DNA from 3 places in the Saccharopolyspora sp. NPDC045941 genome. Region 2 is predicted to be linked to each of the others. Evidence: riboswitches for the same ligand, from Rfam matches in the RefSeq annotation. Region 2 holds a riboswitch; each other region holds the start of a gene.

Region 1 (10,174 bases), on a different contig from region 2:
TCGCGCTGGAACACGATCACCCGCTTCGGCTGGTGCTCGGTCGCCCGCAGCGCCTCGTCGACGATCGGCTTGTACTCGACGATCCGGTTCGGCTCCAGGCCGCACGACGCGGCGACGATCACCGTCGGCCGGGCGTCGTCGATGCGCGCCGCCAGCTCCTTCGGCGCGAAGCCGCCGAAGACCACCGAATGCACCGCGCCGATGCGCGCACAGGCCAGCATCGCGACGACGGCCTCGGAGATCATCGGCATGTAGATCACGACCCGGTCGCCCGGCTCGGCGCCCTGCGCCCGCAACGCCCCGGCGAACAGCGCCACCCGGTCCAGCAGCTCCCGGTACGTCCAGCGGCGCACCTCGCCGGTCATCGCCGAATCCCAGATCAGCGCCGGCTGGTCGCCGCGCCCGTCGCGGACGTGCCGGTCCAGCGCGTTGAAGCAGGTGTTGAGCTCGCCGTCGGGGAACCACCGGAAGAACGGGTCCGCGGTGGCGTCCAGGGCCCGCGACGGTGCCCGCTCCCACTCGATCGCCGCCGCCGCGTCGAGCCAGAAGCCCTCCGGATCGGCCGAACTCCGCCGGTAGGCCTCGGCATAGGCACCCATGACCACGTTCCTCCTGCATCCGCCCCGATGTCGCCTGTCGTCCTACCGCACAACTCGGCGTAACGCCAGGGTCGCCGGTAGCGATGCGCGAAACGCTTTTGTCACAGCCGAAACACGGCCGATCGGACGAACGGCCGCGCGGACTTCGGCCGCGCTGAGCGCCGCCGGGAATCCCGGGTGCAACTCGGCGACACAACGTGTCCGTTTGGCGCTGGGCGGGTAGATCGGCGCGACAGAGCGTGCTCGTCCGAACACAATCAAGCCGAAGTCGATGATCGGGCTAACACCACGGCGCATCGCGCCGACAACCGAATCGGAGGTGCTACAACGATGAGCACGGAACCGGCCTTGTCCGCACAGGCATCCGCCGCCCAGACCGCCGCTGCCACCCGGGTCGAACCCGGCTGCGGCCCCGCGGCCACCGAACTGCCCACCGCGCCGTGCAGCGTGGTGTGGAGCGGTGGCCACTCCTACGTCCTCGAAGGCTCCACCGGGGCCCGCTGGGCGGGCGTCGACGACCGCGGCAGGGCCCGGTTTCTCACCGATGCGGACCTCCGCCGCCGCGGCTGGAGCCGCACCAGGGCGTAACCGCGCCCGGTGGCCGACGGCTCCCGCCGTGGAGCAGCCCGATCGACCGGCTTCGCGGGAGCCCGGCCGCCAAGTGTGTTGTGCGAGGAATGTGAGACCCTGATCTGGTCGGGATGCACAAGTTGCGTCCGAAGCGAGGGCAGGACGCACAACCATTCAGGGGAGGCTCGTGGTGCAGGATGCTGAGCGCACCACGGAAGACACCACGAGCGGGGATCGCGGGATGAATCCCGATCCGGCGGGGCAGGGCCCCGCGGCGGAGCGCCCCGATCCGGGCATGGCCCGGATACGGGAGGCCGCCGCCGGCGTGTGGGCCGATCCATGGTGGACACTTCCGAACCTGCTCAGCGTGATCCGGCTGGCCGGCGTTGCGGTGTTCCTCTGGCTGCTGCTGGGCCCGAAGGCCGACCTGCTCGCCCTGCTGGTGCTGGTGATCAGCGGCATCACGGACTGGCTCGACGGCAAGCTCGCCCGCTGGCTCAACCAGTACAGCCGCATCGGCGAGCTCCTCGACCCGGCCGCCGACCGCCTCTACATAGTCGCGACCCTGGTGGCCTTCGTGCTGCGCGACGTGGTGCCCTGGTGGGTCGCCGCCGCGCTGGTCATCCGCGACGTGGTGCTGACGCTCTGCCTGCCGGTGCTGCGCTGGCACGGCTACGAACCGCCGGAGGTGCACTACCTCGGCAAGGCCGCGACGTTCTGCCTGATGTACGCGTTCCCGCTGTTGCTGCTGGTGCAGGAGGACTTCCCGCTGTCCGAAGTGGTCCGACCGATCGCCTACGCCTTCACCTGCTGGGGCGGCGCGCTCTACCTGTGGGCCGGCATCCTCTACCTCGGCCAGGTGATGGCGGCGGTCCGCCAGGCCCGCGCCAGACCGGCCTGAGCGCCGTCCGGACGTCCCGCGCGAAGGGCGCCGCTCGCCGAGCCGAATCGGCGGGCGGCGCCTTTTCGCGTCGCGCGCTGGAGGGTCGCCTTGCGGCCTGCGCCGCGTGGTGAATACGCTCGCCGAGCCGATCACGCGAACCTCCGTGACCGGTGATCCACAGCACCAGCGGAGCAGGGAGGCGGGACCACGTGGCGGCCCCGGACGAGATCAAGTACACCGAAGAGCACGAGTGGATTCAGCGCACGGCTGACGACAAGGTGCGCATCGGTATCACCGACTACGCCCAGCAGCAGCTCGGCGACGTGGTGTTCGTGCAGCTGCCGGACCTCGGCCAGCAGGTCACCGCCGGCGATTCGATGGGCGAGGTGGAGTCGACCAAGAGCGTCTCGGAGATCTACGCGCCGGTCACCGGCGAGGTGGTGGCCCGCAACGAGCAGCTGGAGGACGAGCCGGAGTTGGTCAATTCGGCTCCGCTGGACGACGGCTGGATGGTCGAGCTCAAGCTCGCCGACCCGGCGCAGCTGGACGGTCTGCTCGACGCCGCGGCGTACCAGAAGCTGACCGAATCCTGATCCGACCAGGCAAGATCGTCGGTCTGTCAGGGGCCGAGAGGAAGATGTCGGGAGTCCCGCGTCCCGTGTCTGTACCTGCACGGTACGTTGGGCACATACTTGGCACGATCTATCCGCGTAGAGGAGAGCTCAGGTGAGCCAATTCCCCGGCCACGGCGACGTTCCGCCGGAGCAGTCACCGGAGACCACCTCGGTCTTCAGGCCCTTCCTCTCGGAGCCGGAGAGCACCGAGAGTGCGTCCCCGGAGCCCGCCGCCGCATCCGGGGTCGATGCGCTGCCCGCAGGGTCCGCCCTGCTGGTGGTCAAGCGCGGCCCCAACGCGGGATCGCGATTCCTGCTGGACCGGGAGACCACCAGCGCGGGACGGCACCCGGACAGCGACATCTTCCTCGATGACGTCACGGTTTCCCGCCGGCACGCCGAGTTCCGGCGCGAGGGCAACGACTTCGTGGTCGTCGACGTCGGCAGCCTCAACGGCACCTACGTCAACCGGGAGCCGGTCGACACCTCGGTGCTGGCCAACGGCGATGAGGTGCAGATCGGGAAGTTCCGGCTGGTGTTCCTGACCGGCCCGATCGATGGGGGCCCGGGCGCCCGCTGAGGGGCCCTTGGACCGACTAGTCCATCCGCCAGCGGGGCGGCGCCGAAGCGGCGTCGCCCCGCTGGCGCGTGAAGGTAGTGCGCAGCCGAGATCGACTGACTTCCCGCGCGGGGAATTTCCCGCCGTCGCAACCGGTTTCCACGTTGTAGCGGCCGCCTTTCGACCGGTCCGGCGGACGGGTCGGCGGTGTATCGTGCTGGTAATGCTCGATGAAGAGCTCAGCCAGCGGTTCGGACCAGATGCACCGGCAGGAAGGCCGCGGATTCGGTGGTCGACCAGACCGCTAAAGGGATGGGCGTGTCCGCCGCAACGCGGGTAGCGTCGGAGGCGTCGGTGCGCGATCCTCGACGGGGATGTCACGCTTCGGCGCGCTGGAGGAGGCGATGTGACGATGAGCAGCGAGATGCGCGTCGTCGGCGTGCGAGTTGAACTACCAGCAAACCAGCCGATTCTGCTGTTGCGCGAGGCGCACGGCGAGCGTTACCTGCCGATCTGGATCGGCTCGGTCGAGGCGACCGCCATCGCGCTGGAGCAGCAGGGTGTGCGGCCGCAGAGACCCCTTACCCACGACCTGTTGAAGGACGTCATCGGCGCCCTCGGGCGCGACCTGGAACAGGTGCGGATCACCGACCTGCAGGACGGCACCTTCTTCGCCGAGCTGGTGTTCGACGGGGATGTGCGGGTCTCCGCGCGGCCGAGCGACTCGGTGGCGCTGGCGCTGCGCATCGGGGTGCCCATCCACGCCGACGAATCGGTGCTGGACGAGGCGGGGCTGATCATCCCGGACGAGCAGGAGGACGAGGTGGAGAAGTTCCGCGAGTTCCTGGACTCCGTCTCCCCGGAGGACTTCCGCGGCGCCGACACCTGAGCCCGCCGATCGACCGACGACACAGCCCGGCCCCTGTCTGCGCGAGCAGGCGGGGGCCGGGTCGTCCGGGTGCCCCGCGCGTCGCGTTGACCTCCTCGCGGGGCAGGCATACCGTCGAACTTACGCGAATTGCCCCGGTGTGATTCGGCCGCTGGGCGGTGTTCGCGGCCTCGGACCGCGATGGTCCGGGAGCTGGTGATCGTCGTCGTCGGCTTCGTGCCGGACGAGGGGAGGCAGGCGTGGTCGAGGAAGCGTCCAACCGGGATGCTGCCGTGGAGCAGGGCGAGCTGTTCCCCGACGCCTCGCTGCCGGACGAACTGGTCGGCTACCGGGGTCCGGCCGCCTGCCAGATCGCCGGCATCACCTACCGCCAGTTGGACTACTGGGCGCGCACCAAGCTGGTCGGCCCGTCCATCCGCGGCGCAGCCGGCTCCGGCTCGCAGCGGCTGTACTCGTTCAAGGACATCCTGGTGCTCAAGGTGGTCAAGCGACTGCTGGACACCGGGGTGTCGCTGCACAACATCCGGGTCGCGGTGGAACACCTGCGCAACCGGGGCGTGCAGGACCTGGCCAGGCTGACGCTGTTCAGCGACGGGACGACGGTCTACGAGTGCACCTCTGCCGAGGAGGTGGTCGACCTGTTGCAGGGTGGCCAAGGAGTGTTCGGCATCGCCGTCAGCGGTGCGATGCGCGAGATCAGCGGCACGATCCACGACTTCCCGGCGGAACGGGCCGACGGCGCGGAGCTGGTCCCGATGGACGACGAGCTGTCCCGTCGGCGGCGCGACCGGCAGGCCGAGACCGGCTGAGCCGACCGGCCCCCGACCGGGTGGTGTGCGGCCGGTGACATCGCTGGTCCGCTCGGACCCCCTGATCGGGTAAGCTGCGGCACATCGCCGACCCCGTGCGGGAGAGTCCGGCCCGGCCTAGGCCGCGGTCGGCGCCGAAGGAGCAACCCTCCCCGCCAACCTCTCAGGCCACCTGGACCGCACGGGCGAGATACCTCTGGAAAGAGGGTGCACCACGGCCGTGGTGCACCCCGCCGACGGTGCAAGCCCGGTTCCCGGGTGAAGCTCTCAGGCGTTCGCTTCGCGGACAGTGACAGAGGGGGAGAGCAGGGCAGTTCCGGCTGCCTGCCGCCCTTTGCCGCCGCGACGATTGAGGTTTGGCGATGACCGACGTGACCCACGACCGCATTCCCCTGGCCGCCCTGGAGCACGGCACGCCGTTCGCCGACCGGCACGTCGGCCCGATGCCGGCCGAACTCGCGCGCATGCTCGACGTGATCGGCGTCGGCTCGCTGGAGGAGCTGGGGCAGAACGCCGTGCCGGACACGATCCGGGAAGGCGACCTGCAGCTGGCGCTGCCGGAGCCGGCCACCGAGTCCGAGGCGCTGGCCGAGCTGCGCGAGCTGGCGCGCCGCTGTCGCCCGCACACCGAGATGATCGGGCTCGGCTACTACGGCACGGTCACGCCGCCGGTGATCCTGCGCAACGTGCTGGAGAGCCCCGCTTGGTACACGGCCTACACGCCGTACCAGCCGGAGATCTCGCAGGGCCGGCTCGAAGCGCTGCTGAACTTCCAGACGATGGTGGCTGACCTGGCCGGGGTGCCGGTGGCCAACGCGTCGATGCTCGACGAGTCCACCGCCGCGGCCGAGGGCATGACGCTGGTGCGCCGCGCGGGCCGGTCGAAGTCGCCGCGGTTCGTGGTGGACGCCGACACGCTGCCGCAGACCATCGCGGTGATCGGGACCCGCGCGGAGCCGCTGGGCATCGAGGTCGTCGTCGCCGACCTCGCCGCGGGCGCGCAGGCGTTGCCGGACGGCGAGTTCTTCGGCGTGCTGCTGTCCTACCCGGGCGCTTCCGGCGCGGTGCGGGACCACGAGGAGATCATCGCGGAGGTCCACCGGCGCGGCGCGAAGGTCGTCGTCGCGGCCGATCTGCTGGCGCTGACGCTGCTGCGCTCGCCCGGCGAGATCGGCGCGGACGTGGTGGTCGGCAGCACCCAGCGGTTCGGCGTGCCGATGGGCTTCGGCGGCCCGCACGCCGGGTTCATGGCCGTGGCCAAGGGCTTCGAACGGCAGCTGCCGGGGCGGTTGGTCGGCGTGAGCGTCGACGCCGACGGCAACCAGGCCTACCGGCTGGCGCTGCAGACCCGCGAACAGCACATCCGCCGCGAGAAGGCCACCAGCAACATCTGCACCGCGCAGGTGCTGCTGGCCGTCGTGGCCTCGATGTACGCGGTCTACCACGGCCCGGCCGGGCTGCGGTCGATCGCGACCCGCGCGCACCGGATGGCGGCGGTGCTCGCCGAGCAGCTGCGCCGCGGCGGCGTCGAGGTGCTGCACCAGGAGTTCTTCGACACGATCTTCGTGAAGGTGCCGGGCAAGGCCGACGACGTCGTCGCCAGGGCCCGCCGGGGCGGCATCAACCTCCGCCGCGTGGACGCCGACCACGTCGGCATCAGCTGCGACGAGACCACCACGCGGGCGCACCTGGCGACGGTGTGGCAGGCCTTCGGCGTCACCGGCGGTGACGTCGACGAGCTCGACATCGAGACGCCGGACGCGCTGCCCGCGGCGCTGGAGCGCACCTCGGAGTACCTGACCCACCCGGTGTTCCACACCCACCGCTCCGAGACCTCGCTGCTGCGCTACCTGCGGCGGCTGTCGGACAAGGACATCGCGCTGGACCGCAGCATGATCCCGCTGGGCTCGTGCACGATGAAGCTCAACGCGACGGCCGAGATGGAGCCGATCACCTGGCCCGAGTTCGGTTCGCTGCACCCGTTCGCGCCCGCGCAGGACGCCGAGGGGCTGCTGTCGATCGTCAAGGACCTGGAGACCTGGCTGGCCGAGGTCACCGGCTACGACGCGGTGAGCCTGCAGCCCAACGCCGGCAGCCAGGGCGAGTTCGCCGGCCTGCTGGCGATCCGCGCCTACCACCGCAGCCGTGGTGACGAGGACCGGGACCTGTGCCTGATCCCGGCGAGCGCGCACGGCACCAACGCCGCCAGCGCCGTGATGGCCGGGATGCGGGTGATCGTGGTCCGCTGCGACGACGCCGGCAACATCGAGCTCGACCACCTGCGCGAGCTGGTCACCGAGCACGCCGACGACCTCGCCGCGATCATGATCACCTACCCGTCCACGCACGGCGTGTACGAGGACACCGTGCGCGAGGTGTGCGGGCTGGTGCACGACGCGGGCGGCCAGGTCTACGTCGACGGCGCGAACCTCAACGCCCTGATCGGCCTCGCGCGGATGGGCAAGTTCGGCTCCGACGTCTCGCACCTGAACCTGCACAAGACGTTCTGCATCCCGCACGGCGGTGGCGGTCCGGGCGTCGGCCCGATCGGCGTGCGTGAGCACCTCGCGCCGTTCCTGCCCAACCACCCGCTGCAGCCCGCCGCCGGACCGGCGACCGGCGTCGGCCCGATCAGCGCCGCCCCGTGGGGCAGCGCCTCGATCCTGCCGATCTCCTGGGCGTACGTGCGGATGATGGGCGCCGACGGCCTGCGCCGGGCGACGCTGACCGCGGTCGCAGCCGCCAACTACGTCGCCCGCCGCCTCAACAACTACTTCCCGGTGCTCTACACCGGCAAGGGCGGCTTCGTCGCGCACGAGTGCATCCTCGACCTGCGGCAGATCAGCAAGACCAGCGGCATCACCGTCGACGACGTCGCCAAGCGGCTGGCGGACTACGGCATCCACGCGCCGACCATGTCGTTCCCGGTGGCCGGGACGCTGATGGTCGAGCCGACGGAGAGCGAGAACCTGGCGGAGCTGGACCGGTTCTGCGAGGCGATGATCGCGATCCGGGCGGAGATCGACAAGGTCGTCGCCGGGCAGTGGCCGGCCGACGACAACCCGTTGGTGGGTGCCCCGCACACGGCGGCGTCGCTGGCCAAGGACTGGAACCACGCCTACTCCCGCGAGGAGGCGGCCTACCCGCTGGGCACCGACGTGACGAAGGTCTGGCCCCCGGTGCGCCGCATCGACGGCGCGCGAGGCGACCGCAACCTCGTCTGCTCCTGCCCGCCCCTGGATGCCTACCAGGCGTAACAGCTGTCGATACGCCTTTTGCGAAAGAGGTGCAGCGACGCCCCCGGACCGCTGTTGCGGCCGGGGGCGTCGTGGTGTCCGGGGCCGGTGACACGCCGGGGGCGGTTCGGTTTGCGTCGGGGCGGCGGCTGATGACACGGTGGCCCCTTCAAACCGACCGGCTCGGAGAAGGGGTTGAGCACAATGCTCACCATCAGCGAGAGCGCTGCAGAGGTCATCAAGCTCGTCCTCGTCGGCGGCGACTCTCCGGAAGGTTCCGGCCTGCGCATTGCGCCGGCGGGCGAAGGACTGCAGGCGTCGATCGCCGCCGAACCGCAGTCGGGCGACGAGGTGGTCGAGGTATCCGGTGTGCGGGTGTTCCTCGAACCGCAGGTCGCCGCGCTGCTCGGCGACAAGGTGCTGGACGCCGAGCGGGACTCCAACGGCGAACTGGCGCTGGCAGTCCGAGACTGACCGAACGGACTCGAACCGTCGTCCTGGGCGTTATGCCCGGGACGACGGCTTTTCTCGCCGGACTGCGATCTAGGACTCCTGCCAGCTACTGGTGATTGCGGTATTGCGGCAACTACTCTCGATGCGCAGCTGTTCCGGTCAGGAGGGAGCGCGTCGTGCCGACCACCACGCTCGCCATGCACATGAGCGACGGGTTGCTCAACGCGCAGACGGCGGTGCTGTTCGCGGCCGTGGCGATAGCCGGGCTGGCGGTCGCGCTGACCAAGGCGCGGGCCGACCTGGACGACCGGACGGCGCCGATGGCGGGGTTGGTCGCCGCGTTCGTCTTCGCCGCGCAGATGATCAACTTCCCGGTGCTGCCCGGCGTCAGCGGGCACCTGCTCGGCGGGGCGCTGGCGGCGATCCTGGCCGGGCCGTGGGTCGGCGCGCTGTGCGTGGCGATCGTGCTGGTGGTGCAGGCGCTGCTGTTCGCCGATGGCGGGCTGACCATGCTGGGCGCCAACATCACCAACATGGCGCTGATCGGCACCGCCGCCGGCTACCTCGTCGCCCTCGCATTGCGCCGCTTCGCGCGGCGGAGCCGGGCCGGTCTGCTGATGACCGCCTTCGTCGCGGCCTGGGTGAACACCGTCGCCGCCTCCGGCGGCTTCATCCTCGAATACGCGGTCGGCGGCGCGGCCGGTTTCGGCCTCGGCACGGCCGCGGTCGCGATGGTCGGGGTGCACTGCCTGATCGGCATCGGCGAGGGCGTGATCACGGCGGCCACGGTGGGTGCCGTCGCGGCTGCCCGACCGGACCTGGTCCACCTGCTGCGGACCGCGAAGCAGACGGAGGAGAACGTGCGATGAGCGCCCCACGTCGGCGTTTCCTGCTGGTCTTCGGCCTGTTCATCCTCGTCATCGCGGGTGGCGTGGCCTACTTCGCGGACTCCGACCCCGACGGGCTGGACGCGGTCACGCAGCGCGGCTGCACCGTGGTCGAGACCGAGCAGGGCGAGCAGCTGGAAGGGCAGTGCATCGCCCAGCACGCCCAGGACCACGCGTTCTCCGGCGGCCCGCTGGCGGACTACACCGTCGGCGGGGATGACCGCTGGACCGGGGTGGCCGGGGTGATCGGCGCGGTGGTCACGCTCGGCGCCGCCGGCGGGTTGTTCTGGGGCCTGCGGCGCCGGACCGGGGGCGAATAGCGGTGGGAGCCGGTCACGCCGGCGCGCTGCACCTGCCCGGCGACTCGGTCCTGCACCGGTCGGCGCCCGAGGTCAAGATCGTGGCGGCCTTCCTGGTGGTGCTGTGCGTGGTGGCGACGCCGCGCGAGGTGTTCTGGGCGTTCGGCGGGTACGCGCTGCTGCTGTTCGGGCTCGTGCTGGTGGCTCGGGTTCCGCTGCGCTGGCTGGCCGGCCGCCTGCTGATCGAGGTGCCGTTCGTGGTGCTCGCGCTGGTGCTGCCGTTCACCGCGGGCGGCGCGACCACCGAGGTGGCGGGCCTGGCGCTGTCCACCGGTGGCCTGCTGGCGGGCTGGAACATCCTGGTCAAGGGCACGCT
Region 2 (10,174 bases):
GGGCGCCGCAGGAGCCGACGTAGGGCACCCCGGTGCGGGCGATGGCGTCCAGCCGCTGCTCCCCCGCGCTCATCACGCCGCCGGCGATCAGGTCGCACACCTCGGTGGTGGTGATGTCCGCGACGGCGCGGATCAGGCCGTCGTCGACGAGCTTCTCCATGGCGCGACCGCCGGTTCCGGTCGCGTGGAACACCAGCGGGTCGTAGTCGGCGGTCAGCTGCTCGGCCACCGCCGTCACGCACGGCGTGGTGACGCCGAACATGGACAGCCCGACGGCGGGCTTGTCCTCGACCGCGGGCACCGGGCGCGTCACGGCGCCCAGCAGCGCGTGCGCGGCGTTCCCCAGCACCTGGCGGGAAATCCGGTTCAGCCCGGCGACATCGGTGACCGACGGGAACATCGCGATGTCGGTGGCGTCCACATAGGCCGAAACGTCGCCGGAGGCCACTGTGGACACCATGACCTTGGGCACGCCGACCGGCAGCGCGCGCATCGCGGGCGTGATCAGCGCGGTGCCGCCCGAGCCGCCGAGCCCGATGATCCCGGCGACGTCCCGCGCGGCCAGGAACCGCTCGAACGCCACGGCCATCGCGGCGACGGCCGAGCCCCGATCGCCGGTGAACACCGCGCCGGGCCCGCCCGGGTGGTGCGCGGCGACCTCGGCGGCCGGCACGTCCGCGTCGGAATTCCCGCCGGTGGTGGACAGGTCCACGGTGACCACGGGATGCCCGCCTGCGACCAGCGCGGCGACGTAGTGCAGCTCGGCGCCCTTGGTGTCGAAGGTCCCGACGACGTACGCGCTGCCCATTGGCCCTCCGCGGCTCGGAATCGAGTCAACCCCGCGAAACTCTACTGGCGGTGCCGCCCTCGCACAGTCGGCAGATCAGGCGACTACTGCTCCAGCCGCTTCTGCGCCTCGGCCAGGTTCCTGGTGACCTTCTCGATCGCCCGCTCGAAGCCGTCGCTGAGCTTGTCCAGCTCCGTCTCGAACGCCTGCATCGTGCGATCCGGCTTCCCGTTGACGTCGTCGAGGGCGGCGTTGACCGCCTCCCGAACGGCGGCCGCGATGGCCTCGACCCCGCTGCCCAGCAGCCGCGGCTCCAGGTGCAGCTCGTCGACCTTTCCGTCGGCACCGACGGTCACCCGTACGGCGCCCCCGGCAGCACTTCCCTCGCCACGGACGTCGTCCGCCATCACGTGCCCTCCCAAGTCCGAACCTTCCACGACCATCTCACAAGCCCCATGCACCGCATGCCTACACACAGTAGCGAGTCCGATGAAACAGCCCCCGGTGCGGACACCGGGGGCTGTCGTCAGGGCAATCGGTCAGTGGCTCTTGCCGTCCTTGCCGAAGAACTTGTTCTTGACCTGGTCGATCTTCTCCTTGTTCTTCGGGTCGGAGGCGTACTTCTTGGCCTGGTCGATCACCTTGCGGCCCTGCGGGCTGCTGGCGAAATCGGCGACCTTCTTGAACAGAGACATCGTCGCTCCCGGCGGTTCGGAGTCACGGCTACCACCAGGCTACCGACAAATCGGTCATGAATCAGCCGAGCACGCCGCTGATGGATGCGTGACCCTTCAGCAGGTTCCGCGCCACGGTACGACGCTGGATCTCGTCGGTGCCCTCGAAGATGCGCAGCAGCCGCAGGTCGCGGTACCAGCGCTCGACCGGCAGCTCCTTGGTGTAGCCCATGCCGCCGTGCATCTGCAGGACCCGGTCCACGATCTCGTTGGCGCGGGTGGCGCCGAAGAGCTTGGCCACCGACTGCGCGTGGCGGGAGTCCATGCCCTGGTCGACCTGCCAGGCCGCCTGCAGCACGAGCCAGCGCAGCGCCTCGATCTCCACCGCGGAGTCGGCGATCATCCACTGGATGGCCTGGCGCTCGGCGATCGGCTTGCCGAAGGTCTCGCGGGTCTTGGCGTATTCCATGCCCATCTCGACGAGCCGCTCGCAGGCGCCGAGGGCGTGCGCGGGCAGCAGGTAGCGGCCGCGGCCGATCCACTGCATGGCGAGCTTGAAGCCCTGGCCGACCTCGCCGAGCACGTTGTGCTCCGGGACCCGCACGTTGTCGAACACCAGCGCGGCGGGCTGCCGCTCCCACGGGCCCATGATGTCGATCGGCTCGGACTTCCAGCCCGCGTCGCGGTCGGCCAGGAAGCAGGTGACGCCTCCGTTGGCGCCCTTCTCCCGGTCGGTGACGGCGAAGACCATCACGAAGTCGGCGTCGATGCCGCCGGTGATGAAGGTCTTCTCGCCGTTGATGACCCACTCGTCGCCGTCCTTGACGGCGGTGGTGCGCAGGTTCTTGGCGTCCGAGCCGGCGCCGGGCTCGGTGATCGCAAAGCACGACTTGCGGGTGCCCTCGATCGTCGGGAGCAGGTAGCGCTCCTTCTGGTCGTCGTTGGCGTAGTACAGGATGTTGTCGGCGTAGCCGCCGAAGCGGAACGGCACGAAGGTGCGGCCGAGCTCGACCTCGATGAGCGCCGTCATCACCGCCGACAGGCCCATGCCGCCGTACTCCTCGGGCGTCTGCACGCCCCAGAACCCGGCCTGCTTCGCCTTGTCCTGCAGTTCCCGCTGCTCGTCCTTGGTCAGGCCGCGTTCCCCGGCGCGCTCGCGGCGCAACACCTCCTGTTCCAGCGGCACCAGTTCGCGCTGGACGAAGTTGCGCACCCAGTCGCGGATGTCGCGTTCTGTGTCGGACAGCGAGAAGTCGACCATCGCCGGATCCTTTCCTGCGGCCAGCTAACTAACGTCGTTAGTTTTGTGGCAGCCTAAGGCGGTCCCGGCGAGCGCCGCAAGGGATCCGGCGAGGAGAAGACGTGCCCAGACCGACCACCCCCCGGCTGTCGCCGGAACGCATCCGGCGGATCGGCCTGGAGATCATCGACGCCGACGGCCTCGAAGCGCTGTCCATGCGGCGGCTGGCCGAACGGCTCGGCGTCCGCGCGGCGTCGCTGTACAACCACGTGTCGACCAAGGACGAGCTGCTGCACGAGATAGCCGACGACGTGATGGCCGCGGTCGACGTCTCCGGCTTCGACGCGGGCTGGACGACCGGCCTGCGCACCTGGGCGCGCTCCTACCGGGCCGCCCTGATCGCCCACCCGAACCTGGTCCCGTTCCTGGCCTACGGCCCGGCCCGCCGGGAGAACGCGCTGCGCCGGGCGGACGCGGTGCACGGCGGCCTGACCAGGGCAGGCTGGCCGCAGCGCTACGCCACGATGATCGGCGCCTCGACGAAGTACCTGGTGGTGGGCTCGGCGATGGGCTCCTTCGGCGGCGGCTTCCCGGACGACGCGGCGCTCTACGGCGACCGCTTCCCGCACCTGAACAAGGCCCACCTGCTCCGCGAGCACGCGGCGGAGATCGACGCCGACAGCTTCGAGCTGGCCCTGGCCGCCCTGGTCGACGGCCTGGAGAAGCAGTACGGCGAGCTCCCCGCCTGAGATCACTCACCCGCCCGGTTGACGTGGGTCACGCCGGTTCGTAGCGTCCTGTTCGCACAACCGAATACCGCGCCCACGACGTCGTGCGGGAGAGACTCCGGCCCGTTCCGGGACCGGAGCGCCGAAGGAGCAATTCTCCCCAGCAAACTCTCAGGCACCGGCACCGCACGGCACCAGGCGAACACGGAGAAAAGCAGAAGCGCCCGCTTCTCGCCCACGGTGCAAGCCGCCCCTCGCGGGCGGCGAAACTCTCAGGCCAATGACTCCGGGGAGACCGCCCAACCAGCGCAAGCCCGCGCAGGTCGAGGTCGAGGCATCCCCGATAAGGTTGGGCTCAGTGAGCTGACCGGCCCTCGACTGCCGACCGGCGCCCACCAGGAGGAGTCTCACCATGTCGTCGCCACGACAGACGCCCTTGCACCACGTGCACGAAGCCCTCGGGGCGACGTTCACCGAATTCGCCGGCTGGCGGATGCCGCTGCGCTACTCGGGCGACACCGCCGAGCACAACGCCGTGCGCACCGGCGCCGGCCTGTTCGACCTGACCCACATGGGTGAGATCCGGATCAGCGGGCCGCAGGCCGCCGAGGCGCTGGACTACGCGCTGGTCGCCAACGCGTCCGCGATCAAGCCCGGCCGCGCCCGCTACACGATGATCTGCAACGCTGCCGGCGGCGTGCTCGACGACCTGATCGTCTACCGGCTCGGCGACGAGGAGTTCCTGGTGGTGGCCAACGCGGCGAACGCCGCCGTGGTCTCCAGCGAGCTGGCCGAGCGCATCGGCGGCTTCGACGCCGAGCACCAGGACGTCTCCGACGACTACGCGCTGATCGCGGTGCAGGGCCCGAACGCGGTCGCGATCCTCGCGCCGCTGACCGACACCGACCTCGCCGAGGTCAAGTACTACGCGGGCTACCGCAGCCGGGTCGCGGGCAAGGACGTGCTGCTGGCGCGCACCGGTTACACCGGCGAGGACGGCTTCGAACTGTTCACCGAGCCCGGCGACGCCGAGGCGGTCTGGCAGGCGCTGACCGAGTCCGGCGCCGAGCACGGCCTGCAGCCCGCCGGGTTGTCCTGCCGCGACACGCTGCGGCTGGAGGCCGGCATGCCGCTGTACGGCAACGAGCTGTCCGCCGAGCTCATGCCCTTCCACGCCAACCTCGGCCGGGTGGTCAAGCTGGACAAGGCCGGCGACTTCGTCGGCAAGGACGCGCTGGCCGCCGCGGCCGAGAAGCCCACCGAGCGCACGCTGGTCGGCTTGAGCACCGAGCAGCGCCGGGCACCCCGGCACGGCTACCGCGTGCTGGACGCCGACGGCGCCGAGATCGGCGTCGTGACCAGCGGCGCCCCCTCCCCGACGCTCGGCCACCCGATCGGGATGGCCTACGTGGACCGCGACCACAGCGAACCCGGCACGCAGCTGCAGGTCGACATCCGCGGCAAGGCCGTCGCGGTGCAGGTCGTCGAGCTGCCGTTCTACCGCCGCAATGCCTGAAGAGAAATACACAGGAGGCAACACCATGTCGACACCGGACCTGTTCAACGACCAGCTGGCCGCGGTGGACCCCGAGGTGGCGGCGGCGGTCGGCGCCGAACTCAACCGCCAGCAGAGCACGCTGGAGATGATCGCCTCGGAGAACTTCGCACCGCAGGCCGTCCTCGAGGCGCAGGGCTCGGTGCTGACGAACAAGTACGCCGAGGGCTACCCGGGCCGCCGCTACTACGGCGGCTGCGAGCACGTCGACGTCATCGAGCAGCTGGCCATCGACCGGGTCAAGGAGCTCTTCGGCGCGTCCTTCGCCAACGTGCAGCCGCACTCGGGCGCGCAGGCCAACGCGGCTGCGATGTTCGCGCTGCTCAAGCCGGGTGACACGATCATGGGCCTGGACCTGGCGCACGGCGGTCACCTGACCCACGGCATGCGGATCAACTTCTCCGGCAAGCTCTACAACGTGGTGCCGTACCACGTGCGCGAGGACGACCACCGCGTCGACATGGACGAGGTCGCCAAGCTGGCGCGGGAGAACAAGCCGCAGCTGATCATCGCCGGCTGGTCGGCGTACCCGCGGCAGCTGGACTTCAAGCGGTTCCGGGAGATCGCCGACGAGGTCGGCGCCTACCTGATGGTCGACATGGCGCACTTCGCCGGCCTGGTGGCCGCCGGGCTGCACCCGAGCCCGGTGCCGCACGCGCACGTCGTCACCACCACCACGCACAAGACCCTCGGCGGCCCGCGCGGTGGCGTGATCCTGTCGGCGGACCAGGAGTTCGCGAAGAAGTTCAACTCGGCGGTGTTCCCGGGCCAGCAGGGCGGGCCGCTGGAGCACGTGATCGCCGGCAAGGCGGTGTCGTTCAAGGTCGCCGCGTCGCCGGAGTTCGCCGACCGGCAGCGCCGCACCGTGGAGGGCGCGCAGGTCCTGGCCGAGCGGCTGCTCGCCGACGACGCCGTCAAGGCCGGCGTGCAGCTGGTCTCCGGCGGCACCGACGTGCACCTGGTGCTGGTGGACCTGCGGGACTCCGAGCTGGACGGCAAGCAGGCCGAGGACCGGCTGCACGAGATCGGCATCACCGTCAACCGCAACGCGGTGCCCAACGACCCGCGGCCGCCGATGGTGACCTCCGGGCTGCGCATCGGCACCCCGGCGCTGGCCACCCGCGGCTTCGGCAAGGAGGACTTCGCGGAGGTCGCCGACGTCATCGCCGAGGCGCTCAAGCCGGGCTTCGACGAGTCGGCGAGCGCGAAGCTCCGGGAGCGGGTGGAGGCCCTGGCCGCCAAGCACCCGCTGTACCCGAACCTCTGACAGGTGATCGGCGAGTAGCCCTCGAACGCCGCATTTCGGTCTGCAATGACCGAAATGCGGCGTTTCACGCTACTGTGTCCTAAGTGGACTATGTTGGAACTGGGAAAAGGCTCGATTTCAACTGTGCCCAATCGCTTGCAAGCACTGCCCGAATGCCGGATTATCTGCGCAGTTTCAGCGAAACACGCTGGCGATTAAGGAGTCACGCTTCGATGAGCCAACCAGAGGCCGAGGAGTACCGGAAGGATCTGAGTACCCGGCACATCAACATGATCGCGATCGGCGGGGCGATCGGGGTCGGGCTGTTCCTCGGCTCCGGCAAGGCGCTGCACCAGGTCGGGCCCGGCCTGATCCTGATCTACGCGATCGCCGGATTGATGATCTTCTTCGTGATGCGGGCGCTCGGCGAGCTGCTGATGTACCGCCCGGTGAGCGGATCGTTCGCGGAGTACGCGGGCGAGTTCGTGGGCCCGTGGGCCAAGTTCGCGGTGGGCTGGGGCTACTGGCTGGTGTGGATCGTCACCGGCATGGCCGAGATCACCGCGGTCGGTGAGTACTTCCAGTTCTGGTTCCCCCACGTGCCGCAGTGGATCCCCGCCCTGGGAGCGCTGATCGTGCTCTCCGGCGTGAACCTGATCGCGGTGAAGCTCTTCGGCGAGTTCGAGTTCTGGTTCGCCCTGATCAAGGTGCTGGCCATCATCGGCCTGATCGTGCTCGCCGCCGCGATCCTGGTGTTCGGCTTCAGCGACCTCGGGGACACCGCGTCGCTGAGCAACATCTGGTCCCACGGCGGGTTGTTCCCCAACGGCGCGGCGTCGTCGCTGCTGGCGTTCCAGATCGTCATGTTCGCCTTCGTCGGCGTGGAGATGGTCGGCCAGACCGCCAGCGAGAGCAAGAACCCGCAGAAGGTCCTGCCGCGGGCCATCAACTCGGTGATGTGGCGGATCCTGATCTTCTACGTCGGCGCGCTGATCGCCCTGACCGCACTGGTGCCGTGGAACCAGTTCCCGACCACCGGCAGCCCGTTCGTGCACGCCTTCACCCTGATCGGCATCCCGGCCGCCGCCGGCGTGATCAACTTCGTGGTGACCACCGCCGCGCTGTCGTCCTGCAACAGCGGCATCTACTCCACCGCTCGGATGCTGCGCACCCTGTCGGAGGACCGCCAGGCACCGCGCTCGGTGGGACGCCTCAGCGGCCGTGCGGTGCCCGCGCGGGCCATCGGGATCACGTTCTGCGCGATGCTGATCGGCGTGGTGCTCAACTACTTCGTGCCGGAGCAGGCGTTCACCTACATCACCAGCGCCAGCACCGCCGGCGCCATCTTCACCTGGGGCATGATCGTGATCGCGCACCTGGTCTACCGGCGCAAGGTCGCCCGCGGCGAACTCCCGGCCGGGCCGTTCCGGATGCCGCTCGCCCCGTACTCCAACTACGTCGTGCTGGCCTTCCTCGCGTTCGTCGTGGTGCTGCTGGCCTTCGACGCCGAAACCCGGATCGCGCTGTACATCACCCCGGTGCTCGCGATCGCGATGGTGATCGGCTACCTCGCGGTGCGCAACAAGCAGCCGCAGCAGGAGTCCGCGAACAGGTGAACGCCTGATCAGGATTCCAGGTAGTGCAGGACGGCGAGGACCCGGCGGCTGTAGCCGGTGGTGCGGGCGAGGTCGAGCTTGTCGAAGATCGCGTTCGCGTGCTTCTCCACCGCGCTCTGCGAGATGTGCAGGTGGGTGGCGATGCCGGCGTTGGTGCGGCCCTGCGCCATCTGTTCGAGGACGTCCCGTTCGCGGGGCGTCAGCAGCGACTGCGGATCGCGGTCGCTGCCGGACAGCAGGCGCCGCACCACCTCCGGGTCGAACGCCACTCCCCCGTCGGCCACCCGCTGGAGGGCGTCGAGGAACTCGTCGACCTGCACCACCCGGTCCTTGAGCAGGTAACCGACCCGCGCGGTGTCGCCGGTGAGCAGCTCGACCGCGTAGCGCTTCTCCACGTACTGCGAGAGCACCAGCACACCGACGGCGGGGAACCGGCGCCGGATCTCCAGCGCGGCGCGCAGGCCGTCGTCGGTGTGCGTGGGCGGCATCCGGACGTCGACGACGGCCACGTCCGGCTGCCACGCCGCCACCTCCGAGAGGAGGCTCGGCGCGTCCCCGACGGCGGCCACCACGTCGTGCCCCTCCTCCGCCAGCAGGCGCACCAGTCCTTCGCGCAGCAGGGTGGAATCGTCGGCCAGGATCACCCGCACGGCAGCTCCGCGACGATCGTCGTCGGACCACCGACGGGACTGTCCACTGTGAACTTCCCGTCCAGCGCCGCGACGCGGCGGGCCAGGCCGGAAAGCCCCGCGCCGCGCACCGATGCGCCGCCGGCGCCGTCGTCGTCGACCCGAACCACGAGCCACCCCTCTTCCCGTTCGACCCGGACGGTGACGATACCCGCGCCCGAGTGCTTGGCCGCGTTCGTCACGGCCTCCGAAACCACGAAGTACGCCACGGCCTCGACCTCCACGGCCGCCCGCCGCGCCACCTCGTACCGAAGCTCGACCGGCATCCCGGCACGCTCCACCAGCGCCGCCAGGGCCGGGTGCAGGCCCCCGGCGTCCAGCGCGGCCGGGTAGACCCGCCACGCGACATCGCGGAAATCCCGGAGTATTTCCTGGGATTCCTCGTGCGCCTGGCGCAGCAGCTCGGCGGCCCGGTCGCCGTCGTCGGCGCGCCGGGCCCGGCCGATCAGCATGCCCAGCGCCACCAGCCGCTGCTGCACGCCGTCGTGCAGGTCGCGTTCGATGCGGCGGCGTTCCTCGTGGATCGCGGCGACCACATCGGAGCGCGTGGTGGAGAGCTGTTCGACCCGTTGCCGGAGCTGCTCGGCCCGGTCCGGCTCCAGGAACCGCTCGCCGAGCGCGCGGTCCATGACCGCGATGCCCGCGAGCCCGGTCAACGCCAGGAAACCGAGCACCGCGCAGAAAACGATCAGGTAGACCGTGAGCCAGAACTTCTCGATGCCGGAACGGCCTTCCAGCGGATCCCCGGCGGTGGTCCAGAGCTCGACGAGTTCGACCAGCATGCCGACCGCGCCGTAGGCGATCAGGAAGAGCACGATCGCACCGAGCAGCCCGACCGCGCAGCGGGCCGCGAGATACCGCAGCGCGCGAGCGCCGTCGGGCCGCCCGGCATGGCTGCTGTCCAGGTACTTCGCCAGGCGCCGCCGTTCGAGTCCGGTCAGCGCCTGCGCCCCGGCGAACGACAGCGAGGCGACCCGGGCTCTCAGCCTGGGCGAGATCAGCAGCCCGGTCAGCGCCAGACCGGTCGACAGCACGAAGACGAGTTCGGCCAGCGCCGTGCCCGCACCGAGCACGACGCCGAGGAGCACCCGCAGCCATCGACGCATGATCCGAGCCTAGCCACGGCGGCAACCTGCGGTTTTCCACAGGTGGGTCGCCGGGAAACCGCATTCCGCGCGGTGCCGCGGATTCCTAGCGTTCGGATCATGAACTTCCTCGCGCAGCCCGGCACCGCCCAGACGGATGGACTGGTCGGCTGGATCACCGGGCTCATGGACACCATCGGCGGCCCCGGCGCGGGGCTGGCGGTGGCACTGGAGAACCTGTTCCCGCCCATCCCCAGCGAGGTGATCCTGCCGCTGGCCGGATTCGCCGCGAGCCGGGGCACGATGAGCCTGCTCGGCGCGATCCTGTGGACCACGCTCGGCTCGCTGACCGGCGCGGTCGTGCTGTACTACCTCGGCGCGTGGCTGGGCCGCGACCGCACCCGCGCGATCGCGGCGAAGCTGCCGCTGGTCAAGGTGTCCGATGTGGACCGGACCGAGGCGTGGTTCGCCCGGCACGGCACGAAAGCGGTGTTCCTGGGCCGGATGGTGCCGATCTTCCGCAGCTTCATCTCGCTGCCCGCCGGGGTGGAGCG
Region 3 (10,174 bases), on a different contig from region 2:
ACCTGGGCACCACCCCCTCCGACACCACCGGCCTGAAGATCCACCAGGTGCCGCATCACTACGCGCCGGCGGCCGGCCGCGCGGAGGTGTTCGGCGCGCTCGGGCCCATCGACGGCCCGCTGCTGGTCGACCCGACCGCCGGGGCGCTGCGCGTCAACCACGTGATCGAGACGCTGACCGGCTGGGTCGGCGACCACATCATCGCCAACGACATCCACAGCCTCCTGGTGCTCGACAACGGGAAGGTCGAGTTCCAGACCGCCGACGCGATCTACCACGCGCGGCACGTCGTGCTCTGCGCCGGCGTCGACACGCCGCGCCTGGCGGCCCGCCTCGGCTGGGACATCCCGCTGGACTGCGCGCTGCACGCCCGCCCGCACTACCGGATCCGCGAGGAGCTGCGCGGCGCGCCGACGCCGTGCTGGGTGGACAAGTCCGGCCAGTTCGGCGAGATGGTGTACGGCTCGGTGATCCCCTACACCGACCAGTACGTGCTGGGCCTCATCGGCGACGGCGTCGACGTGCCGTTCGACGCCCGCGGCGCGCTGACCGGCGAGGAAGGCATGGAGGACCACGTCCGCCGGGTCACCGGCTACGTCGAGCGCGCCCTGCCGGGGCTGATCCCGGAGCCGATCGGGGTGCGGGTGTGCATCATGAGCAAGCTGCCCGCGGGCAGCGACGCGCTCCGCGCCTGGCACGCCCCCGGGGTCACCGCGATCGCCGGGCACAACCTGTTCAAGTTCGCCCCGGAACTGGGCGAACTGCTCGCGGACTCGGCGGTGCACGACCGGCTCCCGGCGGACCTGGAGCTCGCCGGGGCACGCGCGCTGGGGGCGGCGTGAGCGGGCCGGTCATCGCCGTCGCGGGCGCATCGGGTGCCGTCGGGCGCGCGGTGACGCGGGAACTCGTGCGGCTCGGCCACCGCCCGCGCACGCTGGTGCGCCCCGGCTCGCCGAACCGCGCGCCCGACGCGGCGGTCATCGAGTGCGACCTCGCCGACCGCGCCTCGACGCTGAGCGCGCTGCGCGGCGTGGACCGGTTGTTCATGCTCACCCCGTTCCACCCGGAACAGCTTGTGCTGCAACGGAATCTCATCGCGGCCAGCGGCGAGGCAGGGGTGAGCCGGGTGGTGAAGCTGTCCGCGCTCGGAGCGCTGGCGGGGGCCGAGTCGAGCATCCACCACCAGCACGGCGTCGGCGACGACGAGCTGCGCGCCGCGGGCATTCCGCACGCGGTGCTGCGCCCCAACGCTTTCATGCAGAACGCGCTGCAGTGGCTGCCGACGATCCGGGCGCGCGACGCGATCGTGCTGCCGGTCGGGGCGGCGCGGGTCAGCATGATCGACGTCGAGGACATCGCCCTCGCGGCGGTGAGCCTGCTGACCGCGGACGTCGCGGCCGGGGACTACGACCTCACCGGGCCGGAAGCCCTCGGCTACCGGGAGGTGGCCGAGATCCTGTCCGAAGTGGCCGGACGCCCGATCCGGCACGTGGACGCCGCGCCCGCCGAGGTCGCGGCGGCCATGCGATCGGCGGGAGTGCCGGACTGGGCGGTGGCGGCGCGCCTCCAGCTCTACGCCACCTACCGGGCCGGCGAGGCGGAGGTGGTGACGACGGCGGTCGCCGACATCACCGGCCGGCCGCCGCGCGACTACCGGTCGTTCGCCGCCGGACTCGCCGAGCAACTGCGGAACTGAAGGGGAACCGATGCACGTATTCGCCATCGGGGCCAGCGGGGTCCTGGGCCACCACCTCGTCCCGATGCTGCTGCGCCGCGGACACGACGTGACCGCCATGGCGCCCGGCGACCGCCTCGACCGTCTGCCGGAAGAAGCCCGCCGGATCCGGGCGTCGCTGCTCGACCCGGTCGCCGGGCGACTGCTGGCGACGGAGTTCAAGGACGTCGACGCGGTGGTCAACGCGGCCACCGCGGTCCCGCCGACCGCGGGCAGCTGGGCGCTGAACACGGCGCTGCGCAGCACCGGAACCGCGGTGGTGACCGACGCGCTGCAGGAAGCCGGGGTGGGGCGCTTCGTCCAGATGAGCATCACGATGGCCTACGCGGACGGCGGCGACACCCCGCTGACCGAGACGGCGCCGTTCGATCACCGGCCGGAACGGACGACCATCGTCGCCCCGGTCCAGGCGATGGAAGCCGCGGTCCGCGAACTGCCCGCCGACGAGATCGCGTGGAGCATCCTGCGCGGCGGACGCTTCGTGGGCCCCGCGACGGTGCAGGACCAGCAGCGGGCCCGGCTGCGCGCCGGGCGGCTGCCCATCCCGGGCGACGGGCGGTCGTGGGCGGCGATGGTGCACGCGCGGGACTACGCGGAGGCGGTGGTCGGCGCGCTGGAGCGCGGCTGCGCGGGCGAGACGCTGAACATCGCCGACGAGCCCGTCCGGGTCGCGGACTACTACCGCGAGCTGGCCCGCACGGACGGCAGCCCGGCCCCCGGGCAGGCGCCGGACGAAGCGGCCGAGCCGTCGCACCGCGTCAGCAGCGAAGCGGCGCGACGCCTCCTCGACTGGTCCCCGGCGCACGGCATCTGGCCGGTGCGCGGCGGGGAGCGGTGACAGGAAAGTTCCCATCCTCGCACCGGAGCCGACGGCGGGAAGGCTCCACCACAGGAGCCCGGTGGCTCCTCGGTGACAGGAAAGTTCCCATGCAGTCACCGCAGGAACCGGCCTGGTGACAGGAAGGTTCCCGAGCTCGCACCGCACGGCTCAGTGGTGACAGGAAGGTTCCCATGCAGTCACCACACGGCCTGGCGGTGACAGGAAAGTTCCCATGCACTCACCGCGGTGCTGAGCGGCGCTGACAGGAAAGTTCCCATGCTCGCGCTACGGACCCGGTGGCAGAGAAGTTCCCATCCGCATGCCACCAGGCCCCGGTGCGGGCGGTGACAGGAAGGTTCCCCAGCGCTCACCGCACAGCCCGGTGGTGACAGGAAAGTTCCCATGCACTCACCGGGCGTGCGGCGGGTCAGCACTCGATGACGTTGACGGCGAGGCCGCCGCGAGCCGTCTCCTTGTACTTGACCTTCATGTCCCGGCCGGTCTCGCGCATGGTCTTGATGACCTTGTCCAGCGAGACGAAATGGGTGCCGTCGCCGCGCAGCGCCATCCGCGCCGCCGTGATCGCCTTCACCGACGCGACCGCGTTGCGCTCGATGCACGGGATCTGCACGAGACCGCCGATCGGGTCGCAGGTGAGCCCGAGGTTGTGCTCCATCGCGATCTCCGCGGCGTTCTCCACCTGGCTCGGGGTCCCGCCGAGCACCTCGGCGAGCCCGGCGGCCGCCATCGAGCACGCGGACCCGACCTCGCCCTGGCAGCCGACCTCGGCACCGGAGATCGACGCGTTCTCCTTGAACAGCACGCCGACCGCACCGGCCGCGAGCAGGAAGCGCACCACGCCGGCGTCGTCGGCGCCCGGCACGAACCGCATGTAGTAGTGCAGCACCGCGGGGACGATCCCGGCCGCGCCGTTGGTCGGCGCGGTCACCACGCGCCCGCCGGCCGCGTTCTCCTCGTTCACCGCGAGCGCGAAGAGCGTCACCCACTCCAGCGCATCGTCGTGCTCGGTCAGCGAAGCGGCCAGCTCCGCCGCCCGTCGCCGGACCTTGAGCCCGCCGGGCAGTTCGCCGGAGTTCCGGCATCCGTTGTCCACGCATTCGCGCATGACCTGCCAGATACCCAGCAGCTCCTTGTGCACGGCGTCCTCGCCGCGCCAGGACAGCTCGTTGGCCAGCATGACGCCGCTGATCGGCAGCCCGGACTCCTCGGTGCGGGCGAGCAGTTCCGCGCCGGTCCGGAACGGGTACCGCACCGGGGTCGCGTCGGGCTTGATCCGATCGGTGCCGGTGGCGTCCTCGTCGACGACGAAACCGCCGCCGACCGAGTAGTAGACCGCGCTCTCCAGCTCGACCCCGTCGGTGCCGGTCGCGGTGAACCGCATGCCGTTGGGGTGCAGCGGCAGCGACTTGCGCCGGTGCATCACCAGGTCGCGGTCCACGGTGAACCGGATCTCCTGCACGCCGTCGAGCCGCAGCCGCCCGGTCTCCCGGATCTCGGCGACCCGGCCCTCCACCGCCGCCGGGTCGACGGTCTCCGGGCTGTGCCCCTCGAGACCGAGCAGCACCGCCTTCGGGCTGCCGTGCCCGTGCCCTGTCGCGCCGAGCGACCCGAACAGTTCCGCCTTGATCCGCTTGACCTGCGGCAACCGGCCCTCGCCGTGCAACCGCTGCACGAAAAGGCGGGCCGCGCGCATCGGACCCACCGTGTGCGAACTGGACGGCCCGATACCGACCGAGAACAGGTCGAAGACGCTGATCGCCATTGACCGTCTCCTCCCTCGCCTATTCCCCGCTACTCCGCGATCACCGCGGCGTACTGCTCGGCGGTGAGCAGGGCACCGGTGTCGGAGGTGCGCACCTCCAGCAGCCAGCCCTCGCCGTAGGGCTCGGAGTTGACCAACGCCGGATCGTCCACGACGGACTCGTTGATCGCCACGACCTCGCCGGTGACCGGCGCGAACAGGTCGCTGACGGACTTCGTGGACTCCAGCTCGCCGCAGGCCTGGCCCGCCTCGATCTGCTCCCCCACCTCGGGCAGCTGCACGAAGACGATGTCGCCGAGCGCGTCCGCGGCGTGCTGGGTGATGCCGATCCGGACCAGCTCGTCGCGGTCCTCGATCCACTCGTGCTCTTCGGTGTAGCGCAGGTTCGCAGGCAGGGACATGTCGGGAGGCTCCAAGGCTTTCGGGGGCAGAGATGCCCGGGGCTGGGCCTCCCCCTCTGTTTCGGAACCTGAGAGCTTCGCCGCGGTTTCTCGCGGCTTGCACCGTGGGTGGAGCGTCAGGGATGACGCGCGCTTTCCAGAGTTGCCTCGCCCGAACGGTCATGGGTGCCTGAGAGTTTGTGGGGAGTCTTGCTCCTTCGGCGCCCTGACGGCTCGGTATGAGCCCTCAAGGTCTCTCCCGCACGGGGTCGACGGCCGGTATGCAATTGTCGATGTGCTCAGCAACGATAAACGGGCCAGCCCTGGTGTCAATGCCCTCCCCCACCTGACTGGCGGCGGCCCGAAGCACTCAGGAGGCCGGTGATGCTGGACATCCGGGCGCTGGTCGAACGGGTCGGCCCCACGCTGCTGCGCACAGTGGTCAGCCCGGAGCCGACGGTCTGCGTGGGCGACGTCGTCATCGCCGAACCCGATGAGCCGCCGACCGCGGCGGGCGGCGACCTCGTGCTGGGCGTGGCAGTCGCGGATCGCGAGCAGGCGAAGCGGCTGGCGAGGGCCTGCGGCGCGCAGGGCGCGGCAGCAGTGCTGCTCAAGCCGCCGATCTCGGCGGACGACGCGGTGGCCGCGGCGGCCGAGGAAGCCGGGGTGGCCCTGGTGGAGGTCCGGCCGGGTACCGGCTGGGCGCAGTTGGTGTGGCTGATCCGGGCGGCGCTGGGCGGGACCGGCATCGAGGAGGCCGACGCGCGCGGCACCGGGGTCGGCGACCTGTTCCGCCTCGCCGACGCGGTCGCCGACGTGGTGGACGCGCCGGTCACGATCGAGGACGCGCACTCCCAGGTCCTGGCCTACTCCGCCCGGCAGGACCTGACCGACCCGGCGCGGGTGTCGACCATCATGGGCCGGAAGCAGCCCGACGAGGTGCTCGCCAAGTTCCGGGCCCGCGGCACGTTCCGCCAGCTCAGCAAGGGCAGTTCGGCGATCTTCGTGCCCGCCCAGCAGGACGGCACCCTGCCCCGCCTGGTGGTGCCGATCCGGATGGGCGGCGAGCTGCTCGGCTCGATGTGGGCCGTGGTGCCCGGGGAGGTCTCCGAGGAGCGGTCCACCGCGTTCGCCGACACCGCCCCACTGGTCGCGCTGCAACTGCTGCGGTGGCGGGCAGTGGCGGACGCGGAGCGCCGCCGGTCCGCCGAGCAGGTGCGGCTGCTGCTGGAAGGGGGCGAGGGCTGGCGGGTGGCCGTGAACGAGCTGGCGGTGCCCAACGAGGCGCATCGGGTCGTCGCGATCGAAATGCCATCGTCCGCCGGGCCAGCGGAGGGGCACCGGCTGGCGATGTGGGAGTGGATCACGCGCGGGATCGGGCGGCGCCCGCTGGTCACCGAGATCGGCACCATGCTCTACGCCCTGGTGCCGGACCGGGCGGGCGCGGGCGGCTGGCCGGACCTGCGGGAAGCGCTCGTGTCCCACGACGCTTCGCCGCGCCCGCTGATCGCGGTGGGCAATGCGGTGGCGGTCGCCGACCTCCCCCAGTCGCGCGCGCAGGCCGAGGAGCTGGTCGGCCTGCTGCGCACCGGCCAGCTGCGCGACCGGGTGGCGGTGTACGAGGACAACTGGCACCTGGTGGTGCTCAGCCGGATGGCCGGTGCGTCGACCGACGCGGGCGTCGGCTCCCTGGGCCCGCTGCCGGTGCTGCGCGAGCACGACCGGACGCAGGGCACCGAATACCTGGCAACCCTCCACGCGTGGCTGCGCCACCCGGGCGACCCGCGGCAGGCGAGCCGGGAGCTGCGCGTGCACCCGAACACCTTCCGCTACCGGATGAAGCGGCTCACCCAACTCGTGGACATCGACCTGGAGAACCCCAACGTCCGCGCAGCGCTGTTCGTGCAACTGCTCGCCGACCGCTGGGCCCAGCACGGCTGACAGCAAGGGAACTTTCCTGTCACCCCGCCCTCGCCGAGCCGCGCCCCCGGCGGCTGCGAGAGAGGGCACCTTCCTGTCATCACCACACCCGTGACGCACGTGCGCTGACGTGTGAAAGGGAACCTTCCTGCCACCGCATGACAGGAAAGTTCCCTTGCTTTCACTGGCCGCCCGGGTGGCTGCGAGCAAGGGAACCTTCCTGTCACCCGGGCCGTCCTCGCCGGGCCGTTTCCGCCCCTCTCGACGCGTTGGCGCCGTCGCAGCAGGCTTTGTGCTGCGGGCACAAAGCGCGCGGGGCAATCTCATCCTGCGGGAATGATGCGCCCCTTTCGGCTGCAGCGGATCGTGGTGCGCAACAGGAGACGAAAGGATTCCGCCGTGAAGATCGCAGTGCCACGCGAGATCAAGAACAACGAGTACCGGGTCGCGATCACACCTGCGGGCGTGCACGAGCTGACCACCCGCGGTCACGACGTCTTCGTCGAGACGAACGCCGGCGCCGGTTCCTCCATCCCCGACGAGGACTTCCTCGCAGCCGGGGCGAAGGTGCTGCCCACCGCCGAGGAGGTGTGGGGCGAGGGCCAGCTGGTCCTCAAGGTCAAGGAGCCGATCGCCGAGGAGTACCCGCGGTTGCGCCGGAACCAGGTGCTGTTCACCTACCTGCACCTGGCGGCCTCCGCCGAGCTGACCGACGCGATGCTGAAGTCCGGGGTCACCGGCATCGCCTACGAGACGGTGCAGACGGCCAACGGCGCGCTGCCGCTGCTCGCGCCGATGAGCGAGGTCGCCGGGCGCCTCGCCCCGCAGGTGGGCGCCTACTCGCTGATGCGTCCCAGCGGCGGCCGCGGCGTGCTGCCGGGCGGTGTTCCCGGCGTGCACCCGGCGCGGGTCGTGGTGATCGGCGGTGGCGTCGCGGGCCTCAACGCCGCGCGCGTCGCGCTGGGCATGGGTGCCAACGTCGAGCTGCTCGACACCAACGTCGACAAGCTCCGCGAGATCGACCGCGACTTCCACGGCCAGATCCGCACCGTGACGTCCAACCGCTACTCGGTCGAGCAGGCGGTGCGGGCCGCCGACCTGGTCATCGGCGCCGTGCTGATCCCGGGCGCGAAGGCGCCGAAGCTGGTCTCGAACCACCTGGTCTCCGAGATGAAGCCGGGCAGCGTGCTGGTCGACATCGCCATCGACCAGGGCGGTTGCTTCGCCGACTCCCGCCCGACCACGCACGACGACCCGACGTACCGGGTGCACAACTCGGTGTTCTACTGCGTGGCGAACATGCCGGGCGCGGTCCCGAACACCTCGACGCACGCGCTCACCAACGTCACGTTGCCGTACGTGCTGCGCATCGCCGACCAGGGCTGGCAGCAGGCCTGCCGCGCGGACGACGCGCTCGCCGGTGGCCTCAACACCCACGACGGCAAGCTGGTCAACGAGCCGGTCGCCGAGGCGCACGGGCTGACCAGCACCCCGATCAGCAGCGTGCTCGCCTGATCTCGCCTGCGAGCGGGGGAACCTTCCTGTCACCGCGCGGCAGGGCGGTTCCCCCGCTCGCGGCGTTTTCGCATGCGGGAGCCCGTCTGGGACGTGTTCTCGGATCGTCGCCGCGAATGCACCGAACAGGTGATGGGCTCACACAGCCGAACGGGGCGGCCCGCTCAACCAGCCTGGGGGTCACCGGGAGCAGGCCGCCACTTTCAGTGTAGGCCACGATCGCCCATTTGCCGAAGCAGCGAGCCCCCGCTCAGCCGCCAATTTCGGACCGAATCGATAACCACTCGATGGAGTGAGCCTCGAGTGGTGAGTGTGCAGGCGTGCGACTCGACTGCCGATGTCACCCGATGGGGGTCGTCGGGGTGCTCCGCTCCGCGATCTCCACCGGCAACACCGACGCACTCGCAACGTTCGACGGTGGGAGACGAAGTGACGGACACGGCGCTGCGGAAAGCTGTCCTCGACCGACTCGACAGGGTGGATCTGGCATCCGAAGACAACGCACCCGAGGTGCTGTTGCCGCTCGCCCGCTCCGAGCTCTACCGGCTCACCGAGGGCCTTCGCGCCCTGCTCGACGAACACGAACCGGCTGAGGACGGCAGGTGCCGGTCCTGCCAGGGCACGCTGCGCAGCCGACCGTGGCCTTGCACGATCTGGGTAACCGCGCACCGGCTGCTGATCGGGGACCACACCGGCGAGCCCGCGCACGCCCGCGGCAGCGGGCTGGACGCGCTGCGCCGGAGGTTGCGGCGCAGGTGGGACGACGAGGCGAGGGACATCGCGGTCATCCCCGAGCCGATCATCTCCTCGACCGGCCCCGGGCCCAGCGACTGGGACACCAACGAATTCCTCCGCCCCGACCTGACCACGGACCCGACCCCGCCGCTGGTCACCGGTCACCTCGATGCGGCTCGCGGCACGATCTACCGGGCCGCCGTGATCGACCGGTCCATCCGCTGGCCGTAGGCGCCCGCACGTGGCGATACCCGTCACACCGCAGGGCCGCGACCACGCCCGGCGCTGAGAACAAGCTGGGAAAACGCTCCTTCGCACCTGACCACCCGGGCCTGTCCGGCAGGATGGGCCCTGTCGGTTGAACGGGTGATGATGGAGGGCGTGTGCACGACGGCAGTGGCCGGCTCGTCGTTGAGGGTCTCAGCAAGAGCTTCGGCCCGGTCAGCGCGGTGCAGGACCTGAGCTTCACGGTCCGCCCCGGGGCGGTGACCGGGTTCCTCGGTCCGAACGGGTCCGGCAAGACGACGACGCTGCGGATGCTCCTCGGCCTGGTCATGCCCACCTCGGGCACCGCCACCATCAACGGCCTGCCGTTCCACCAGCTGCCGAACCCGGCGAGCGTGGTCGGCGCCGTGCTCGACGCGCAGAGCTTCCACCCCGGCCGCACCGCCCGTCATCACCTGCGGTGCTACGCCGCCGCGATGAACGTGCCGGACACGCAGGTCGACCGGGCCCTCGAACTCGTCGGGCTGGGCTCCGCGGGGAAGCGCAAAGCGGGCACGTTCTCGCTGGGCATGCGGCAGCGCCTGGCGCTGGCCACCGCGCTGCTCGGCGACCCGCAGGTGCTGGTGCTGGACGAGCCGGCCAACGGGCTGGACCCGGAGGGCATCGCCTGGCTGCGGAACTTCCTGAAGGCCTTCGCCGCGAGCGGCCGGACGGTCCTGATGTCCAGCCACTTCCTCCGGGAGATCGAGCACACCGTCGACCAGCTGGTGATCATCAGCCGCGGGCGCTGCGTCTTCGACGGCCACCTCGACGAGCTGCGCGCCGCGCAGCGATCGCGGACGCTCGTGCAGGCCGCCGACCCCCGCAAGCTGATCGAGAAGCTGCACGCAGCCGGATTGAGCGTCGACTACGTCCCGGACGGCCGGCTCGCGGTGACCGGCGCCGACTCCCGCACGGTCGCGGACCTGGCGCTGGAAGCCGGGATCGCGCTGTACGCGATGCAGGACGAGCGGATCGGCCTGGAACAGCTGTTCTTCCAGCTCACCCACGGCCAGTACACC

The links. A riboswitch is a leader RNA that binds a small molecule or an ion and turns the genes downstream of it on or off. The one in region 2 is predicted to bind glycine.
Region 1: another riboswitch for glycine. It lies ahead of gcvP (aminomethyl-transferring glycine dehydrogenase); the one in region 2 lies ahead of gcvT (glycine cleavage system aminomethyltransferase GcvT).
Region 3: another riboswitch for glycine. It lies ahead of gcvH (glycine cleavage system protein GcvH); the one in region 2 lies ahead of gcvT (glycine cleavage system aminomethyltransferase GcvT).

What each region holds. Positions count from the first base shown of each region.
Region 1 is NZ_JBWKKU010000006.1:88,692-98,865, forward strand. Features, by position in the region: gene AC07FN_RS06720 (propionyl-CoA synthetase) at 1-599, opposite strand, end outside; gene AC07FN_RS06725 (hypothetical protein) at 930-1,187, shown strand; gene clsA (cardiolipin synthase ClsA) at 1,357-2,070, shown strand; gene gcvH (glycine cleavage system protein GcvH) at 2,262-2,645, shown strand; gene garA (glycogen accumulation regulator GarA) at 2,779-3,246, shown strand; gene AC07FN_RS06745 (bifunctional nuclease family protein) at 3,638-4,114, shown strand; gene AC07FN_RS06750 (MerR family transcriptional regulator) at 4,354-4,923, shown strand; glycine riboswitch at 5,012-5,113, shown strand; gene gcvP (aminomethyl-transferring glycine dehydrogenase) at 5,286-8,180, shown strand; gene AC07FN_RS06760 (HesB/YadR/YfhF-family protein) at 8,364-8,633, shown strand; gene AC07FN_RS06765 (energy-coupling factor ABC transporter permease) at 8,810-9,481, shown strand; gene AC07FN_RS06770 (PDGLE domain-containing protein) at 9,478-9,819, shown strand; gene cbiQ (cobalt ECF transporter T component CbiQ) at 9,822-10,174, shown strand, end outside.
Region 2 is NZ_JBWKKU010000016.1:47,966-58,139, reverse strand. Features, by position in the region: gene AC07FN_RS15290 (Tm-1-like ATP-binding domain-containing protein) at 1-808, opposite strand, end outside; gene AC07FN_RS15285 (YbaB/EbfC family nucleoid-associated protein) at 892-1,194, opposite strand; gene AC07FN_RS15280 (hypothetical protein) at 1,327-1,482, opposite strand; gene AC07FN_RS15275 (acyl-CoA dehydrogenase family protein) at 1,544-2,722, opposite strand; gene AC07FN_RS15270 (TetR/AcrR family transcriptional regulator) at 2,824-3,450, shown strand; glycine riboswitch at 3,527-3,626, shown strand; glycine riboswitch at 3,627-3,726, shown strand; gene gcvT (glycine cleavage system aminomethyltransferase GcvT) at 3,842-4,945, shown strand; gene glyA (serine hydroxymethyltransferase) at 4,971-6,251, shown strand; gene AC07FN_RS15255 (amino acid permease) at 6,464-7,846, shown strand; gene AC07FN_RS15250 (response regulator) at 7,855-8,496, opposite strand; gene AC07FN_RS15245 (sensor histidine kinase) at 8,487-9,641, opposite strand; gene AC07FN_RS15240 (DedA family protein) at 9,741-10,174, shown strand, end outside.
Region 3 is NZ_JBWKKU010000012.1:122,597-132,770, forward strand. Features, by position in the region: gene AC07FN_RS12240 (NAD(P)/FAD-dependent oxidoreductase) at 1-842, shown strand, start outside; gene AC07FN_RS12245 (NmrA family NAD(P)-binding protein) at 839-1,696, shown strand; gene AC07FN_RS12250 (NAD-dependent epimerase/dehydratase family protein) at 1,707-2,573, shown strand; gene AC07FN_RS12255 (L-serine ammonia-lyase) at 2,983-4,338, opposite strand; gene gcvH (glycine cleavage system protein GcvH) at 4,368-4,739, opposite strand; glycine riboswitch at 4,786-4,885, opposite strand; glycine riboswitch at 4,886-4,990, opposite strand; gene AC07FN_RS12265 (PucR family transcriptional regulator) at 5,103-6,659, shown strand; gene ald (alanine dehydrogenase) at 7,038-8,153, shown strand; gene AC07FN_RS12275 (hypothetical protein) at 8,571-9,119, shown strand; gene AC07FN_RS12280 (ABC transporter ATP-binding protein) at 9,272-10,174, shown strand, end outside.